Regions from separate parts of the Streptomyces sp. NPDC104096 genome, predicted to be linked through region 2. Evidence: predicted binding sites of a transcription regulator. Region 2 holds the regulator's gene; each other region holds the start of a gene.
What was found. Region 2 encodes HrcA, which represses chaperone genes, less so after heat shock. Its sites were predicted from a motif close to TTNGCACTCNGNNNNNCNGAGTGCNAA; they were not measured.

Region 1 (5,508 bases), on a different contig from region 2:
TGAAAACTTCATACCGCTCATCCAGAGGGGCAGAGGGATACGGCCCGATGAAGCCCCGGCAACCCTCCAGTCGGTTTCTCGTGCACGCGAGGCTCCCGGCTCGGGAAGGTGCCAAATCCGTCTCACGGCGAAGTGCGTCGTGAGGAAGATGAGGAGAAAGGGCCTCGCCTCCATGGCTGCGCAGACTGCTGTAAGCACCACGAACCCCGTCGATCTGGGCTCCGCCGCGGCGCTCTCCTGCCGCGAGTGCGGACACCGGGTGCCGCTCGGCCCGGTCTTCGCCTGCGAGGAGTGTTTCGGCCCGCTCGAGATCGCCTACGACTTCTCGCGGTACGAGACCGAGGAGCTGCGCAAGCGGATCGAAGCGGGACCCGCGAACATCTGGCGCTACGCGCCGCTGCTGCCCGTCCCCGCGGACGTGGCGGACAAGCCCAACATCAACCCCGGCTGGACCCAGCTCGTCAAGGCCGACAACCTGGCCCGCGAACTCGGTGTCACCGGCGGGCTGTACGTCAAGGACGACTCCGGCAACCCGACGCACTCCTTCAAGGACCGGGTCGTCGCCCAGGCCCTGGAGGCCGCGCGCGCCTTCGGCTTCACCACCCTGTCCTGCTCCTCCACCGGCAACCTGGCCGGTGCCGTCGGCGCCGCCGCCGCCCGCGCCGGTCTGCGCTCCTGTGTGTTCATCCCGCACGACCTGGAGCAGGGCAAGGTCGTCATGGCCGCGATCTACGGCGGTGAACTCGTCGGCATCGAGGGCAACTACGACGACGTGAACCGTTTCTGCTCCGAGCTGATCGGCGACCCGGCGGGCGAGGGCTGGGGCTTCGTCAACGTCAACCTGCGGCCGTACTACGCGGAGGGTTCCAAGACCCTGGCGTACGAGATCTGCGAGCAGCTCGGCTGGCGGCTGCCCGACCAGCTGGTCGTCCCGATCGCCTCGGGCTCCCAGCTCACGAAGATCGACAAGGGGCTCCAGGAGCTGATCAGGCTCGGCCTCGTCGAGGACCGGCCGTACAAGATCTTCGGCGCCCAGGCGGAGGGCTGCTCGCCGGTGTCCGTGGCCTACAAGGCCGGCCATGACGTCGTACGGCCCCAGAAGCCGAACACCATCGCCAAGTCCCTCGCCATCGGCAACCCGGCCGACGGGCCGTACGTCCTCGACATCGCGCGCCGCACGGGCGGTGCCGTGGAGGACGTGACGGACGAGCAGATCGTGGACGCGATCAAGCTGCTGGCGCGGACCGAGGGGATCTTCGCCGAGACGGCGGGCGGCGTGACGGTGGGCGTGACCCGCAAGCTCATCGAGAGCGGCCTGCTCGACCCGAGCCTGACGACCGTCGTGCTGAATACCGGTGACGGCCTGAAGACCCTCGACGCGGTGGCAGGCACCGGTCTGACCGCCACCATCCGCCCGAACCTGGACTCCTTCCGAGAGGCTGGCCTCGCATCATGAGCGTCAACGTCCGCATCCCCACCATCCTGCGCACCTACACCGGCGGCGCCGCGGAGGTGAGCGCCGAGGGCGCGACCCTCGCCGAGGTCATCTCCGACCTGGAGAAGAACCACACCGGCATCGCGGCCCGCGTCCTGGACGACCAGGGCAAGCTGCGCCGGTTCGTCAACGTGTACGTGAACGACGACGACGTCCGCTTCGAGCAGGGTCTTGAGACGGCGACCCCGGACGGCGCCGGCGTCTCCATCATTCCGGCGGTCGCCGGAGGCTGATCATTACCTTCGGTAACCTCGGTTACCGAGCGTTCATCGAATTGCCCCCTCCGCGAGAGAAGCGGAGGGGGCAATTCTGTGTGATTGAGCGCGGTAGAGTTGGGGAACCCGCTCCCGATTCCGGGGTTTGCGACCTTCACCACCTGCCGCACGGGCGACGAGAAGTAGCCAAAGTGGGCAGGTCTTTTGCGCCTTTCGCTCCCTATGCCTGGCCCAACTTGCCCTGAAATGCGGCGAATTGCAGGCGTTCCGCAGGTCCGTCGTGCCCGGATTTCTCGTCCGATTGACCTGTTGCAGACGGCAGTTGGACAGATACATTCAGCCGCGGTCGACGCGTTCCGGCGCACGCCCCCGTCCCATGGGGGGTGAGGTCTGACCCGGATCCGCGAAGTGCGGATCTGTGCAAGGGCCAGTAATAGGGGAGTTAGGCATGGCTCAGGGCACCGTCAAGTGGTTCAACGCGGAGAAGGGGTACGGCTTCATCGCGGTCGACGGTGGTGCGGACGTGTTCGTCCACTACAGCGCGATCCAGATGGACGGGTACCGCACCCTGGAAGAGGGCCAGCGGGTCGATTTCGAGATCTCGCAGGGTCAGAAGGGGCCGCAGGCGGACATGGTCCGCCTGGCGACCGGCTGAAGCACGCGCCGACTTATTGCAGCGACGTTCTTCTGTTCTTCGTCGAAGGGCTCGCACCCCATGGGGTGCGAGCCCTTCGGCATGTCCGGGTGCCGCCGCCCGGGACCTGCGGATCACCCGGAGGCGCTCGCACTCGTCAACCGGAGGCGCTTGCACTCGGCAGGGGCGAGTGCTAATCATTGCGTTAGCACTCTGAAGGTGAGAGTGACAACGAAGGATCGGGTCGGTGAGGCCCGCAGGCCGGGTGGGGCAAGGAACCACGAGGCGTGCGAGCCGTCCGTCGCGGGCGCCAGCACGGTCCGGAGCAATCCACCCCAGTCCGGGAGGACCACTTCACATGGCCAAGATCATCGCGTTCGACGAGGAGGCACGGCGCGGCCTCGAGCGCGGCATGAACCAGCTCGCGGACGCCGTGAAGGTGACGCTCGGCCCCAAGGGCCGCAACGTCGTCCTCGAGAAGAAGTGGGGCGCCCCCACGATCACCAACGATGGTGTCTCCATCGCCAAGGAGATCGAGCTCGAGGACCCGTACGAGAAGATCGGCGCCGAGCTGGTCAAGGAAGTCGCCAAGAAGACGGACGACGTCGCCGGTGACGGTACGACCACCGCGACCGTCCTCGCCCAGGCGCTCGTCCGCGAGGGTCTGCGCAACGTCGCCGCGGGTGCCAACCCGATGGCCCTCAAGCGCGGCATCGAGAAGGCCGTCGAGGCCGTCTCCGGCGCCCTGCTCGAGCAGGCGAAGGATGTCGAGACCAAGGAGCAGATCGCTTCCACGGCCTCCATCTCCGCCGCCGACACCCAGATCGGCGAGCTCATCGCCGAGGCGATGGACAAGGTCGGCAAGGAAGGCGTCATCACCGTCGAGGAGTCCCAGACCTTCGGTCTGGAGCTGGAGCTCACCGAGGGTATGCGCTTCGACAAGGGCTACATCTCGGCGTACTTCGCCACCGACATGGAGCGTATGGAGGCGTCGCTCGACGACCCGTACATCCTGATCGCGAACTCCAAGATCGGTTCCGTCAAGGACCTGCTCCCGCTCCTGGAGAAGGTCATGCAGTCGGGCAAGCCGCTGCTGATCATCGCCGAGGACGTCGAGGGCGAGGCCCTGTCGACCCTGGTCGTCAACAAGATCCGCGGCACCTTCAAGTCCGTCGCCGTCAAGGCCCCGGGCTTCGGTGACCGCCGCAAGGCGATGCTGAACGACATCGCCATCCTCACCGGCGGCGAGGTGATCTCCGAGGAGGTCGGCCTCAAGCTGGAGAACGCGACCCTGGACCTCCTGGGCCGCGCCCGCAAGGTCGTCATCACCAAGGACGAGACCACGATCGTGGACGGGGCCGGCTCCGCCGACCAGGTCCAGGGCCGGGTCAACCAGATCCGCGCCGAGATCGAGAACTCGGACTCGGACTACGACCGCGAGAAGCTCCAGGAGCGCCTGGCGAAGCTGGCCGGCGGCGTGGCCGTCATCAAGGCCGGTGCCGCCACCGAGGTCGAGCTCAAGGAGCGCAAGCACCGCATCGAGGACGCCGTCCGCAACGCGAAGGCGGCCGTCGAGGAGGGCATCGTCGCCGGTGGCGGCGTGGCCCTGCTCCAGGCCTCCGCGGTGTTCGAGAAGCTCGAGCTCTCGGGTGACGAGGCGACCGGCGCCAACGCCGTGAAGCTCGCCCTGGAGGCCCCGCTGAAGCAGATCGCCGTCAACGGTGGTCTCGAGGGCGGCGTCGTGGTCGAGAAGGTCCGCAACCTGACCGTGGGCTGGGGTCTGAACGCGGCCACCGGCGAGTACGTCGACATGATCGCCGAAGGCATCATCGACCCGGCGAAGGTGACCCGCTCTGCCCTGCAGAACGCCGCCTCCATCGCCGCGCTGTTCCTCACCACCGAGGCCGTCATCGCCGACAAGCCGGAGAAGGCCGCGGCCCCGGCCGGCGGCGGCATGCCGGGCGGTGACATGGACTTCTGATCGACCCCTGGTCGATCCGCGTCCCCACCGAGGGCGGTACCACCCGGCGACGGGTGGTACCGCCCTCGGGCTTTTCCCCGCCCCGACCGGCCCGCGCTCGGGCGGGCCGGTGTCCCCGCTCCGGCGGCCGGTGCGCGGCGTGGCCGGGATCACAGGGGGTGGGGGCCGGGAGGCGGAATGCGCTCGGGCCGCGGTGCCGTTGAGGTAGGCAAGCGTTATATGCGTATGCACATACCGTCCGGTCTATCGTCACTTCGCGAGGAGCCCCCCACGTGAGCGTCACCGAGTCCGCCGTCTCCCGTGCGGCCGAGATCCTGTCCCGGCCCGTCGACATCAACGGCCTCACCGTTCCCAACCGCATCGTGATGGCGCCGATGACGCGCGAGTTCTCCCCGGGCGGGGTCCCGGGCGAGGACGTGGTGTCCTACTACGCCCGCCGCGCCGCCGCGGGCGTCGGCCTGATCGTCACCGAGGGGACGTACGTCGGCCACGACTCGGCCGGGCAGAGCGACCGGGTGCCGCGGTTCCACGGCGAGGAGCAGCTGGCGGGCTGGGCGAAGGTCACCGACGCCGTGCACGCGGCGGGCGGGACGATCGTGCCGCAGCTGTGGCACATCGGCATGGTGCGCCGCGCGGGCCAGCCGCCGTTCGCGGACGCCCCGCCGGTCGGCCCCTCCGGCCTCTACAAGGAGGGCGCCGAGGTCACCGGCCGGGCCATGACCCAGCAGGACCTGGACGACGTCGTCGAGGCGTTCGCCAAGGCGGCGGCCGAGGCCGAGCGCATCGGCTTCGACGGGGTCGAACTGCACGGCGCGCACGGCTATCTGATCGACCAGTTCCTGTGGGCGGGCACCAACCGCCGCACCGACGCCTACGGCGGCGACCCGGTGGCCCGGACGAAGTTCGCCGCGGAGATCGTCGCCGCGGTGCGCGCGGCGGTCTCGCCCCGGTTCCCCGTCATCTTCCGCTACTCGCAGTGGAAGCAGCAGCAGTACGACGCCCGGCTCGCGGGGACCCCGCAGGAGCTGGAGACGCTCCTGGCCCCGCTCGCCGCGGCCGGCGTCGACGCCTTCCACGCCTCCACCCGCCGCTACTGGCTCCCGGAGTTCGACGGCTCCGACCTCAACCTGGCCGGCTGGACCAAGAAGCTCACCGGCAGGCCCGCCATCACCGTCGGCTCGGT
Region 2 (5,508 bases):
GCCAACTCCTCGGGGGAGACGCCGCCTTCCGGGCCGACCACGAGCACGATCTCGCCCTCGGTGGGCAGTTCGGCGGCGGCCAGCGGCGCGTCACCGCTCTCGTGGAGCACGGCGGCGAAGTCGGCGGCCGCCAGCAGCGCGCCGAGCTGCCGGGTCGTCGCCGCGTCCGCGACCTCGGGGAACCGCACCCGCCGGGACTGCTTGCCGGCCTCGCGGGCGGTGGCCCGCCACTTGCCGAGCGCCTTCAGTCCGCGCTCGCCCTTCCACTGGGTGATGCAGCGGGAGGCCGCCCACGGCACGATCGCGTCGACGCCGACCTCGGTCATGGTCTCGACGGCGACCTCGCCCCGGTCGCCCTTGGGCAGTGCCTGCACGACGGTGATACGGGGGGTGGGCGCCGGCTCCTCGTGCACCTCGCGCAGGTCGACGACCAGCCGGTCCTTGCCCTCGGCGGCGGCCACCTCGCCCTCGGCCCAGCGTCCGGCGCCGTCGGTGAGGACGACCGTCTCGCCCGCCCGCAGCCGCTTCACGGACACCGCGTGGCGTCCCTCGGGTCCGTCGAGGACGTACTGTCCGGCGGCGTCGGCGCGGACGTCCTCGACGACGAAGACCGGAGCGGTCATCGGACCTCACCACCCTGCGACAAGGCGGCCCGGGCCGCGTCCAGTTCGGCGGACAGCACCTCGACCAGCCGCCCGGCGGGCAGCTCGCGGGCCATCCGGTGGCCCTGGCCCGCCCACAGCCCCATGCCCTGCGCGTCGGCGGCCCGGGCGGCGGCCTTGCGCAGCGGCGCGGTGAGGTGGTGGATCTCGGGATACGCGGCGGGCGCGTACGGTCCGTGCTCGCGCAGGAAGCGGTTGACCAGACCGCGGGCCGGCCGCCCGGAGAACGCGCGGGTCAGCTCCGTGCGGACGAACAGCGGATCGGTGAGCGCCCGCTTGTGCACGGTGTGCGCGCCGGACTCGGCGGTGGCCAGGAAGGCCGTGCCGAGCTGGGCCGCTTCGGCGCCGGCCGCCAGCACGGCGGCGATCTGGCTGCCGCGCATGATGCCGCCGGCGGCCACCAGCGGCAGGCCCACGCTCTCGCGGACCTGCGCGAGCAGGGCGAGCAGTCCGATGCCGCAGCCGTCGTTCTCCTGGAGGTCGCGGTGGGTGCCCTGGTGTCCGCCCGCCTCCACGCCCTGCACGATCACCGCGTCGGCGCCCGCCCGCTCCACGGCGAGGGCCTCCTCGACGGTGGTCGCGGTGACCAGCGTGCGGGTGCCGACCCGGCGCAGGGCGTCCAGCGTGTCCCGGCCCGGCACCCCGAAGTGGAACGACACCACGGGCACCGGGTTCGCCAGCAGCACCGCGAGCTTGGCTTCGTAGCCGTCGTCGCGCCCGCTGTCCGGGTCGCCGAGCTCCGCGTCGTACCAGGCGGCCTCGCCGGCCAGCTGGTGCGCGTACACCTCGACGGCGCCGGTCTCCGCGTATTCCGGCTGCGGCATGAACACGTTCACGCCGAAGGGGCGGGCCGTCAGGCTCCGCAGCTGTTTGATCTCCTGGTACATGCCGTCGGCCGTCTTGTACCCGGCGGCCAGGAAGCCGAGACCGCCCGCCTCGCAGACGGCGGCGGCGAGCTTCGGCACGGAGACACCGCCCGCCATGGGGGCCTGCACGATCGGATGCGCGCAGAGATCGGTCAGTGCGGAGGACATGTCGGCATGTTGTCACGTCCCTCGAACAAGTCCGAATCGGGCCGGGCGCGGGCCGCGCGCGGGAGCGGACGCGCGGCACGGGCCGCGACCGGGAGCGGACGCGCGGCACGGGCCGCGACCGGGAGCGGACGCGCGGCACGGACGAAGGGCCCGGGGGCGGCTGCCCCCGGGCCCTTCATGTCCTCGTCCGCTCGGCTCAGCGGCCGTTGAACGCGTCCTTCAGCCGCGAGAACAGCCCCTGCTGACCCGGCTGGAACTGCCCCGTCGGACGCTCCTCGCCGCGCAGCTTGGCCAGTTCGCGCAGCAGGCGCTCCTGCTCGGGGTCGAGCTTGTTCGGGGTCTGGACCTCGACATGCACGATGAGGTCGCCCCGGCCGCCGCCGCGCAGGTGGGTGACGCCACGGCCGTGCAGCGGGATCGACTGGCCGGACTGGGTGCCGGGCCGGATGTCGACCTCCTCCATGCCGTCCAGCGTCTCCAGCGGCACCTTCGTGCCGAGGGCCGCCGCCGTCATCGGGATCGTGACCGTGCAGTGCAGGTCGTCGCCGCGCCGCTGGAAGGTGGAGTGCGGCAGCTCGTGGATCTCGACGTAGAGGTCACCGGCCGGACCGCCGCCGGGACCGACCTCGCCCTCGCCGGCCAGCTGGATCCGCGTTCCGTTGTCGACACCGGCCGGGATCTTCACCGTCAGCGTCCGGCGGGAGCGCACCCGGCCGTCGCCCGCGCACTCGTGGCACGGGTTGAGCACGACGGTTCCGAAGCCCTGGCACTGGGGGCAGGGCCGGGACGTCATGACCTGGCCGAGGAAGGACCGCGTGACCTGCGAGACCTCACCGCGACCGCGGCACATGTCGCAGGTCTGGGGGGTCGTGCCCGGCGCCGCGCCCTCACCGTTGCAGGTGGTGCAGACGATCGCCGTGTCGACCTGGATGTCCTTCGTGGTGCCGAAGGCCGCCTCGTCCAGCTCGATCTCCAGCCGGATCATGGCGTCCTGGCCCCGGCGGGTGCGCGAGCGCGGACCGCGCTGCGACGCCGTGCCGAAGAACGCGTCCATGATGTCGGAGAAGTTGCCGAAGCCGCCCGCGCCGAAGCCGCCCGCGGCACCGGCTCCGCCGGACTGCGAGAGCGGGTCGCCGCCGAGGTCGTAGACCTGCTTCTTCTGCGGGTCCGACAGCACCTCGTAAGCGGCGTTGATCTCCTTGAACCGCTCCTGGGTCTTCGGATCCGGGTTCACGTCCGGATGCAGCTCGCGCGCGAGCCGCCGGAAGGCCTTCTTGATCTCTTCCTGCGACGCGTCGCGGCGCACGCCGAGAACGGCGTAGTAGTCCGTGGCCACTCAGGACTCCGCCAGGATCTGTCCGACGTACCGTGCCACTGCGCGTACCGCTCCCATCGTTCCCGGGTAATCCATACGAGTCGGTCCGACCACACCGAGCTTGGCGACCGCCTCGTTGCCCGAACCGTAGCCGACCGAGACCACCGAAGTGGAGTTGAGTCCCTCATAGGCGTTCTCATGACCGATCCGCACCGTCATGCCCGAATCACCGGCCTCACCAAGCAACTTGAGCAGCACGACGTGCTCCTCCAGCGCCTCGAGGACCGGGCGGATCGTGAGAGGGAAGTCATGTCCGAAGCGGGTCAGATTGGCGGTGCCGCCGATCATCAGCCGCTCCTCGTTCTCCTCGACGAGCGTCTCCAGCAGGGTGGAGAGCACCGTCGAGACCGTGCCGCGGTCGTCCGCCTCGAACGCCTCCGGCAGATCCTCCACGAGCCGCGGCACGTCCGCGAACCGGCGGCCCGCGACCCGGCTGTTCAGCCGTGCCCGCAGATCCGCCAGGGAGGTCTCGCCGAACGGCGCCGCGCAGTCGACCACGCGCTGCTCGACCCGGCCGGTGTCGGTGATCAGCACCAGCATCACCCGCGCGGGCGCCAGCGACAGCAGCTCCACGTGCCGCACGGTCGACCGGGTCAGCGACGGGTACTGCACGACGGCGACCTGCCGGGTCAGCTGCGCGAGCAGCCGCACGGTACGGGCCACCACGTCGTCGAGGTCCACGGCCCCGTCGAGGAAGCTCTGGATCGCGCGCCGCTCGGGTGCCGTCATCGGTTTGACGCCCGCGAGCTTGTCGACGAACAGCCGGTAGCCCTTGTCGGTGGGGATCCGCCCCGCACTGGTGTGCGGCTGGGCGATGAACCCCTCGTCCTCCAGGGCCGCCATGTCGTTGCGCACCGTCGCCGGGGACACGCCGAGGTTGTGCCGCTCGGTCAGCGCCTTGGAGCCCACCGGCTCCTCGGTGCCGACGTAGTCCTGGACGATGGCGCGCAGCACCTGAAGCCTGCGTTCGCTCAGCATCTCGCGCACACCTCCAGACTGTCGTCCCCTGATGCCTGCCGCCTGGCACTCTGCGCGCGCGAGTGCCAACGGTCCCCGGGTCAGTGTACGGCCGTGGGGTACACCCCGGGCAAGGCTGGGCCTGCGACGTCGTGCCGGGCCCGCTTCCACCGATAGCGTCGCGGCATGTCGGTGACTTGGGAAGAGCTGGGGTGGGAGCGGTTGGCGGAGGGGGTCGGGCGGTGCCGGCTGCCGGTGTGGGACTGCACGGTGGGGCTGGTCGTGGGGGCCGGATCCGCACTGTTGATCGACGCCGGGTCGAGCCTGGCGGAGGGCGCCCGGCTGCGCGGGCAGGCGGAGGCGATCGCCGGCTGCCGGGTGCGTCTGCTCGCCCTCACCCACCCCCACTTCGACCATGTCTTCGGGGCGGCGGCGTTCGCGGGCGCGACCGTACTGGTGGCGGCCGGAGAAGGCGCGCCGCCCGGGGCGGTCACCCCGGGCGACGGGGGCGGGAACGAGCGCGGGGACGGGCGCGGGCGCGAGGACCGGCCCGGAGGCGGAGTCGGGGACGGGGGCGGGGGCGGGGACTTCTTCGGGGCGGACCGCGCCGGGATGTGTGCGGACGCGGTGCGCAACGGCCTCGACCGCCGGGCCGCGGAGGAGGCCGCCGACGCCCTCGTGCGCCCCCACCGGGCCGTGCGCGGCACCCTGGCCCTGGAGCCGGCCGGCGGCCCGCGGATCCGGCTGGTGGACGTGGGCCCCGGGCACACCGCCCGGGACCTCGCGGTGGTGGTGGCGGCCGACCCGGTGGTGGTGTTCTGCGGCGACCTGGTCGAGGAGTCCGGCGAACCCCAGGCCGGGCCCGACGCCGTGCCGTCGCGCTGGCCCGCCGCCCTGGACCGGCTGCTGGAACTGGGCGGCGAGGACGCGTCGTACGTGCCCGGTCACGGAGCGGTGGTGGACGCGCGCTTCGTCCGCGCCCAGCGGGACGCGCTGGCGCGGCGCTTCGGCGTGTCGTGAGACCGGGCCGACGGGTTCTCCTATCGTCGTCCGAATGCGCTCGTACTCGCCCGACCTGACGCCGCCGTGGAAGAAGACCGGACCCGTACCGGAGGTCCCCGCCGAACCCGGTCTCGTGGTCGAGGAGCCGGGAACCGGGTTCTGCGGCGCGGTGATCCGCTGCGAGGCGGGCACGGTGACGCTGGAGGACCGGTTCGGCAAGCACCGGGTGTTCCCGCTGGAGCCGCGGGGCTTCCTCCTGGAGGGCGCCGTGGTGACGCTGGTCCGGCCGTCCGCGGGCGGCCCGGCACGGCCCGCCCGTACGGCGTCCGGCTCGGTCGCCGTGCCCGGCGCACGCGCCCGGGTGGCCCGCGCCGGGCGGATCTACGTGGAGGGCCGGCACGACGCCGAGCTGGTCGAGAAGGTGTGGGGCGACGACCTGCGCATCGAGGGCGTGGTCGTGGAGTACCTGGAGGGGGTC
Region 3 (5,508 bases), on a different contig from region 2:
ACACCTACGAGGACACCGACTGGCAGGCCATCGCGACCCTCTACGGCCTGCTCGCCGTCCGCGCCCCCTCCCCGGTCGTCGAACTCAACCGCGCGGTGGCCGTGTCGATGGCGGACGGCCCGGCCCCGGCCCTGGAGATCGTCGACGCCCTGGCCGCCGAACCCGCCCTGCGGGACTACCACCTGCTGCCGAGCGTCCGGGGGGACCTGCTGGCACGGCTGGGCCGCACGGCGGAGGCGCGCGCGGAGTTCGCCAGGGCGGCCGCCCTGGCCCGCAACCAACGCGAACGGGAACTGCTGCTACGCCGGACGGAGTCCTGAGCCGAGTCCTGAGCCGAGTCCTGAACCGAGTCCTGAAGGGCCGCGGGGAACCGCGCGACCGGCCCGCGGGCGGCGCGGGCGGCGCCCCGGGTTCCGGCGGCGGGCGCTCAGGCCTCCCCGGCCGGACGGCCGATCAGCATCGTCGGCGCCCCCGCCACCCGGGTGAGGAACACCGTCGCCGCGTTCGGCCCCTGCGGCTTGACCTTGCGCCTCAGCTCCTCCGGCTCCACCGCCGACCCGCGCTTCTTGACGGTCAGCACCCCGACCTCCCGCTCCCGCAGCAGCGCCTTCAGCCGCTTGACGCTGAAGTGGAGCTGGTCGGTGATCTCGTACGCCGAGGCGTAGACGGTCGGGCGCAGTTCGTCCGACGTCACGTACGCGATCGTCTCGTCGACGAGGCCGCCGCCGACCTCCTCGGCCACCTCGGCCACCAGATGGGCACGGATGACGGCGCCGTCGGGCTCGTACAAGTAGCGTCCGACGGAACGGACCTCGGGGTCGGGCAGGCCGCGTGAGAGCAGGGTGCGCGGGCCGGGCAGCAGGGTGGAGCGCACCGCGCCCGGGCTCGTCCCGAACCACAGCACCGCCTCCTTCACGTCCCCGCCGTCCGAGATCCACTCGGCCTCCGCCTCGGCGGGCACCGCCTCGTGCGGAATGCCGGGCGCGACCTTCAGCGCGGCGCGCGGCGCCGCCAGGGCCGTCCGCACCGCCCAGGACAGCGGCGGCGAGTACGCCTCCGGATCGAAGATGCGGCCGCGTCCGCCCCGGCGCGCCGGGTCCACGAAGACGGCGTCGTACGACGACACGTCCACCTCCGTGACGTCCGCCTCGCGCACCTCGATCAGATCGGCGAGCCCCAGCGCGTCGGCGTTCGCGCGCGCCACGGCCGCCGTCGTCGGGTCGCGGTCCACGGCCAGGACCCGGATGCCGGCGCGGGCGAGCGCGATCGCGTCGCCGCCGATGCCGCAGCACAGGTCCGCGACCGAGGTCACGCCGAGTTCCTCGAACCGCCGCGCGCGGTAGCCGGCCACCGTCGCCCGGGTGGACTGCTCCACCCCGTTGGGCGTGAAGAACATCCGCCGCGCATCCTCGGCCGGGAACTTCGCCGCCGCCCGCTGCCGCAGCCGTGCCTGGCCGAGCGCCGCCGACACCAGGTCGGCGGGGTGCTCGCGGCGGAGCCGGGTGGCGACGGCGAGTTCGTCGGCCGGGGCGGTGTCGCGGACCTCGTGGAGGAGGGCGCGGCCTTCGGGCGTGAGGAGGGCGTGCAGGTCGTTCACCGGCTCATTGTGGGCCAGTCGGTGGACGGCGCGCCTCCGGTGGCGGTGTCGGGGCCGGTCGGCTGCCGTGGGCTGGGAGGATCCAGCAACATGCGAGTAGTCGTACAAGCTGAAAAAAATGGTTTTGTTCGGACTTCGAAAAGCTCCCGGATCTCTCGGATCTCCCGCGCCTGCCGGATCTCCCGCGCCTGCCGGGCCTCCCGGATCCGCGGCGGTGTCGCCGCGCTCGCCGTCGCCGCCGTCGCCTCGGGCTGTGTCCAGGGCGGCGAGTCCGCCCAGGTGCGCCCGGCCCCCGGACAGCCGCTGCTTCAGGCACCCCCGGCCCGCGCCCTCGACGCCTACGCGGGCCGGCTGCGCGCCGAGTACGCGGCGCGGGTGGCCGCGGCCCGGCGCTGGGGCCTGGCCCGGGTCCCGCTGACGGCCCCGGCGCCACCCGCGAGGAAGCCGCGGATCACCGCACGCGCCGGTTTCGAGGTCGACGGCCAGGAGGAGCGGAACCTGCCCCCGGTCTTCACCACGATCCCCACCAAGAAGAAGATCCTCTTCCTCACCATCGACGACGGCGCCGAGAAGGACCCGGCGTTCCTGCGCATGATGAGCGAGCTGAAGATCCCGTACACCGCCTTCCTCAGCGACTACCTGATCAAGGACGACTACGGCTACTTCGGGAAGATGCAGCGCAACGGGGTGGTCCTGAACAACCACACCCTGCACCACCCCTACCTCCCCGGACTGTCGTACGAGCGGCAGAAGCAGGAGATCTGCGGCATGCAGGACGTGATCGAGCGTCAGTACGGCAGGCGCCCGACCGTCTTCCGCCCGCCCTACGGCAACTACAACCGGGACACCCTGGTCGCCGCGAAGGCCTGCGGCATCAAGTACGCCCCGATCTGGGACGAGGAGGTCTTCGTCGACCACTGGGAGTACCGCGAGTGGGACCAGGACCTGCACCCCGGCGACATCGTCCTGAGCCACTTCCGGGGCCGCTCCGACTGGCAGGGCACCATGCCCGACATGGTCCGCCGGTTCCTGAAGAAGGTGACCGACGAGGGGTACGCGGTGGCCCGCCTGGAGGACTACCTGTGAGGCTGCGGGCACTGACCGCGGGAGTGCTGGCGTCGGCGGTGCTGCTGCTCACCGGCTGCGCCCAGTCCGTCGACCCGATCGAACGGCTGGGCAAGAAGGCGGCCCAGCGGGTACGGCCGCACGGCCCGGCCGTCCCACAGACGTACCGTCATTGGGGGCTCTCGGCCCCGCTGGCCCCGGCCCCCCGGCGGGCGGCCCGGCCGCTCACCGCCACCGCATCGGGCCTGCCCGAGGTGGTCCACCGGGTCAGGACCCACGACCGGGTCGTCTTCCTCACCTACGACGACGGCGCCGAACGCGACCCGCGCTTCGTCGACATGGTCCGTGAACTGCGGCTCCCGGTCAGCATGTTCCTCACCGACAGCGTCGCCGGACCGGGGTACGGACACTTCGCCCGGCTGCGCTCGGTCGGCGCGAGCCTCCAGAACCACACCCTCGACCACCCCTCCCTGCGCGGACTGCCCTACGTCGGCCAGCGCGCGGAGATCTGCGGGCAGCAGGAGAAGCTCAGGACCCGCTTCGGCCTGCGTCCGCGACTGTTCAGGCCGCCCTACGGGTCGTACGACCACGCCACCCTGCGGGCCGCCGCCGGGTGCGGTATCTCGACGGTGGTGTTGTGGCGGGTGTCGATGGGCGCGGTCGGCCTGAGGTACGCCCGGGGTCCGCACCGACTGCTCCCCGGCGACATCGTGGCCATCAGCCCGGACGAGACCCAGGCCCCGAGCCTCAGAAGGCGCACCACCCATCTGCTGCGCCGGATCCAGGAACAGGGACTGACGGTGGCTCGGCTGGAGGACTACCTGTAGCCCGGCCACCGGCCCGTCGGCTCTGCCGGCGCGCGCGAACCGTGTTCCGCGCGGCGAACGGCACCCCCATCGGGCCCTGCGCCGCCGCCCATCGAGCCCCGCGCCGCCGCCCGCCGAGCCCCGGACAGCCGTCGGCCGGACGCGAAAAACCGCGCCGCGCCGTCCGCAATTGGCACTCCGCTTGACCGAGTGCTAATCGCGGTCATAGTCTCGGCTCTGGCACTCCCCACTGGAGAGTGCCAACACGCGACGGGCAGGTCCGGCACCCGCGACGACGGATCCACCTGGTCGCCACCTCAGACAGTTAACCCCGTGAGATCTCCGAAGGGGGAGGTCGGATCGTGACGACCACCAGCTCCAAGGTTGCCATCAAGCCGCTCGAGGACCGCATTGTGGTCCAGCCGCTGGACGCCGAGCAGACCACGGCCTCTGGCCTGGTCATCCCGGACACTGCCAAGGAGAAGCCCCAGGAGGGCGTCGTCCTGGCCGTGGGCCCGGGCCGCTTCGAGAACGGCGAGCGCCTGCCGCTCGACGTCAAGACCGGCGACATCGTGCTGTACAGCAAGTACGGCGGCACCGAGGTGAAGTACAACGGCGAGGAGTACCTCGTCCTCTCGGCTCGCGACGTCCTCGCGATCATCGAGAAGTAGTCACCTCGCTTCCTCGCGAAGCACTTTGTTCTTGAACTGCGCCCCTGGCCCCCGCGACCATTAATCAGCCGGGCGTCGGGGGCGCAGTCGTTCATCCTGATTCACCTCGAGATTTCCGAGAGGGCAAACGCTCCCATGGCGAAGATCCTGAAGTTCGACGAGGACGCCCGTCGCGCCCTCGAGCGCGGCGTCAACAAGCTTGCCGACACGGTCAAGGTGACGATCGGCCCCAAGGGCCGCAACGTCGTCATCGACAAGAAGTTCGGCGCCCCGACCATCACCAACGACGGCGTGACCATCGCCCGCGAGGTGGAGATCGAGGACCCGTACGAGAACCTCGGCGCCCAGCTGGTGAAGGAGGTCGCCACCAAGACGAACGACGTCGCGGGTGACGGCACCACCACCGCCACGGTGCTCGCCCAGGCGCTCGTGCGCGAGGGCCTCAAGAACGTCGCCGCCGGCGCCTCCCCGGCCGCCCTGAAGAAGGGCATCGACGCCGCGGTCAAGGCCGTCTCCGAGGACCTGCTCGCCTCGGCCCGCCCGATCGACGAGAAGTCCGACATCGCCGCCGTGGCCGCGCTGTCCGCCCAGGACCAGCAGGTCGGCGAGCTCATCGCCGAGGCGATGGACAAGGTCGGCAAGGACGGTGTCATCACCGTCGAGGAGTCCAACACCTTCGGTCTGGAGCTGGACTTCACCGAGGGCATGGCCTTCGACAAGGGCTACCTGTCGCCGTACTTCGTGACGGACCAGGAGCGCATGGAGGCCGTCCTGGAGGACCCGTACATCCTCATCAACCAGGGCAAGATCTCCTCCATCCAGGACCTGCTGCCGCTGCTGGAGAAGGTCATCCAGACCAACTCCTCGAAGCCGCTGCTGATCATCGCCGAGGACGTCGAGGGCGAGGCCCTGTCGACCCTGGTCGTCAACAAGATCCGCGGCACGTTCAACGCCGTCGCCATCAAGGCGCCCGGCTTCGGTGACCGCCGCAAGGCGATGCTGGAGGACATGGCGATCCTCACCGGCGCCACGGTCATCTCCGAGGAGGTCGGCCTCAAGCTCGACCAGGCCGGCATCGACGTGCTGGGCTCGGCCCGCCGCGTCACCGTCACCAAGGACGACACCACGATCGTCGACGGTGCCGGCAAGACCGAGGACGTCCACGGCCGGGTCAACCAGATCAAGGCCGAGATCGAGAACACCGACTCCGACTGGGACCGCGAGAAGCTCCAGGAGCGCCTCGCGAAGCTGGCCGGCGGCGTGTGCGTGATCAAGGTCGGCGCCGCCACCGAGGTGGAGCTGAAGGAGAAGAAGCACCGTCTGGAGGACGCCATCTCCGCGACCCGCGCCGCGGTCGAGGAGGGCATCG

Region 1: groL (chaperonin GroEL) is a predicted target of HrcA. The motif match lies at 2,515-2,541, and genes of this name have one in related genera.
Region 3: groES (co-chaperone GroES) is a predicted target of HrcA. The motif match lies at 3,659-3,685, and genes of this name have one in related genera.

Annotation. Positions count from the first base shown of each region.
Region 1 covers NZ_JBVJMD010000021.1:111,477-116,984, forward strand. Annotated here, with positions in the region: SAM riboswitch class I at 15-155, shown strand; gene thrC (threonine synthase) at 173-1,456, shown strand; gene ACZ60B_RS22360 (MoaD/ThiS family protein) at 1,453-1,728, shown strand; gene ACZ60B_RS22365 (cold-shock protein) at 2,159-2,365, shown strand; gene groL (chaperonin GroEL) at 2,703-4,325, shown strand; gene ACZ60B_RS22375 (NADH:flavin oxidoreductase) at 4,598-5,508, shown strand, end outside.
Region 2 covers NZ_JBVJMD010000007.1:124,315-129,822, forward strand. Annotated here, with positions in the region: gene ACZ60B_RS10760 (16S rRNA (uracil(1498)-N(3))-methyltransferase) at 1-623, opposite strand, end outside; gene ACZ60B_RS10765 (nitronate monooxygenase) at 620-1,696, opposite strand; gene dnaJ (molecular chaperone DnaJ) at 1,893-3,032, opposite strand; gene hrcA (heat-inducible transcriptional repressor HrcA) at 3,033-4,049, opposite strand; gene ACZ60B_RS10780 (MBL fold metallo-hydrolase) at 4,215-5,048, shown strand; gene ACZ60B_RS10785 (DUF3097 domain-containing protein) at 5,083-5,508, shown strand, end outside.
Region 3 covers NZ_JBVJMD010000001.1:268,328-273,835, forward strand. Annotated here, with positions in the region: gene ACZ60B_RS01355 (RNA polymerase sigma factor) at 1-320, shown strand, start outside; gene ACZ60B_RS01360 (THUMP-like domain-containing protein) at 428-1,597, opposite strand; gene ACZ60B_RS01365 (polysaccharide deacetylase family protein) at 1,688-2,683, shown strand; gene ACZ60B_RS01370 (polysaccharide deacetylase family protein) at 2,680-3,489, shown strand; gene groES (co-chaperone GroES) at 3,831-4,139, shown strand; gene groL (chaperonin GroEL) at 4,275-5,508, shown strand, end outside.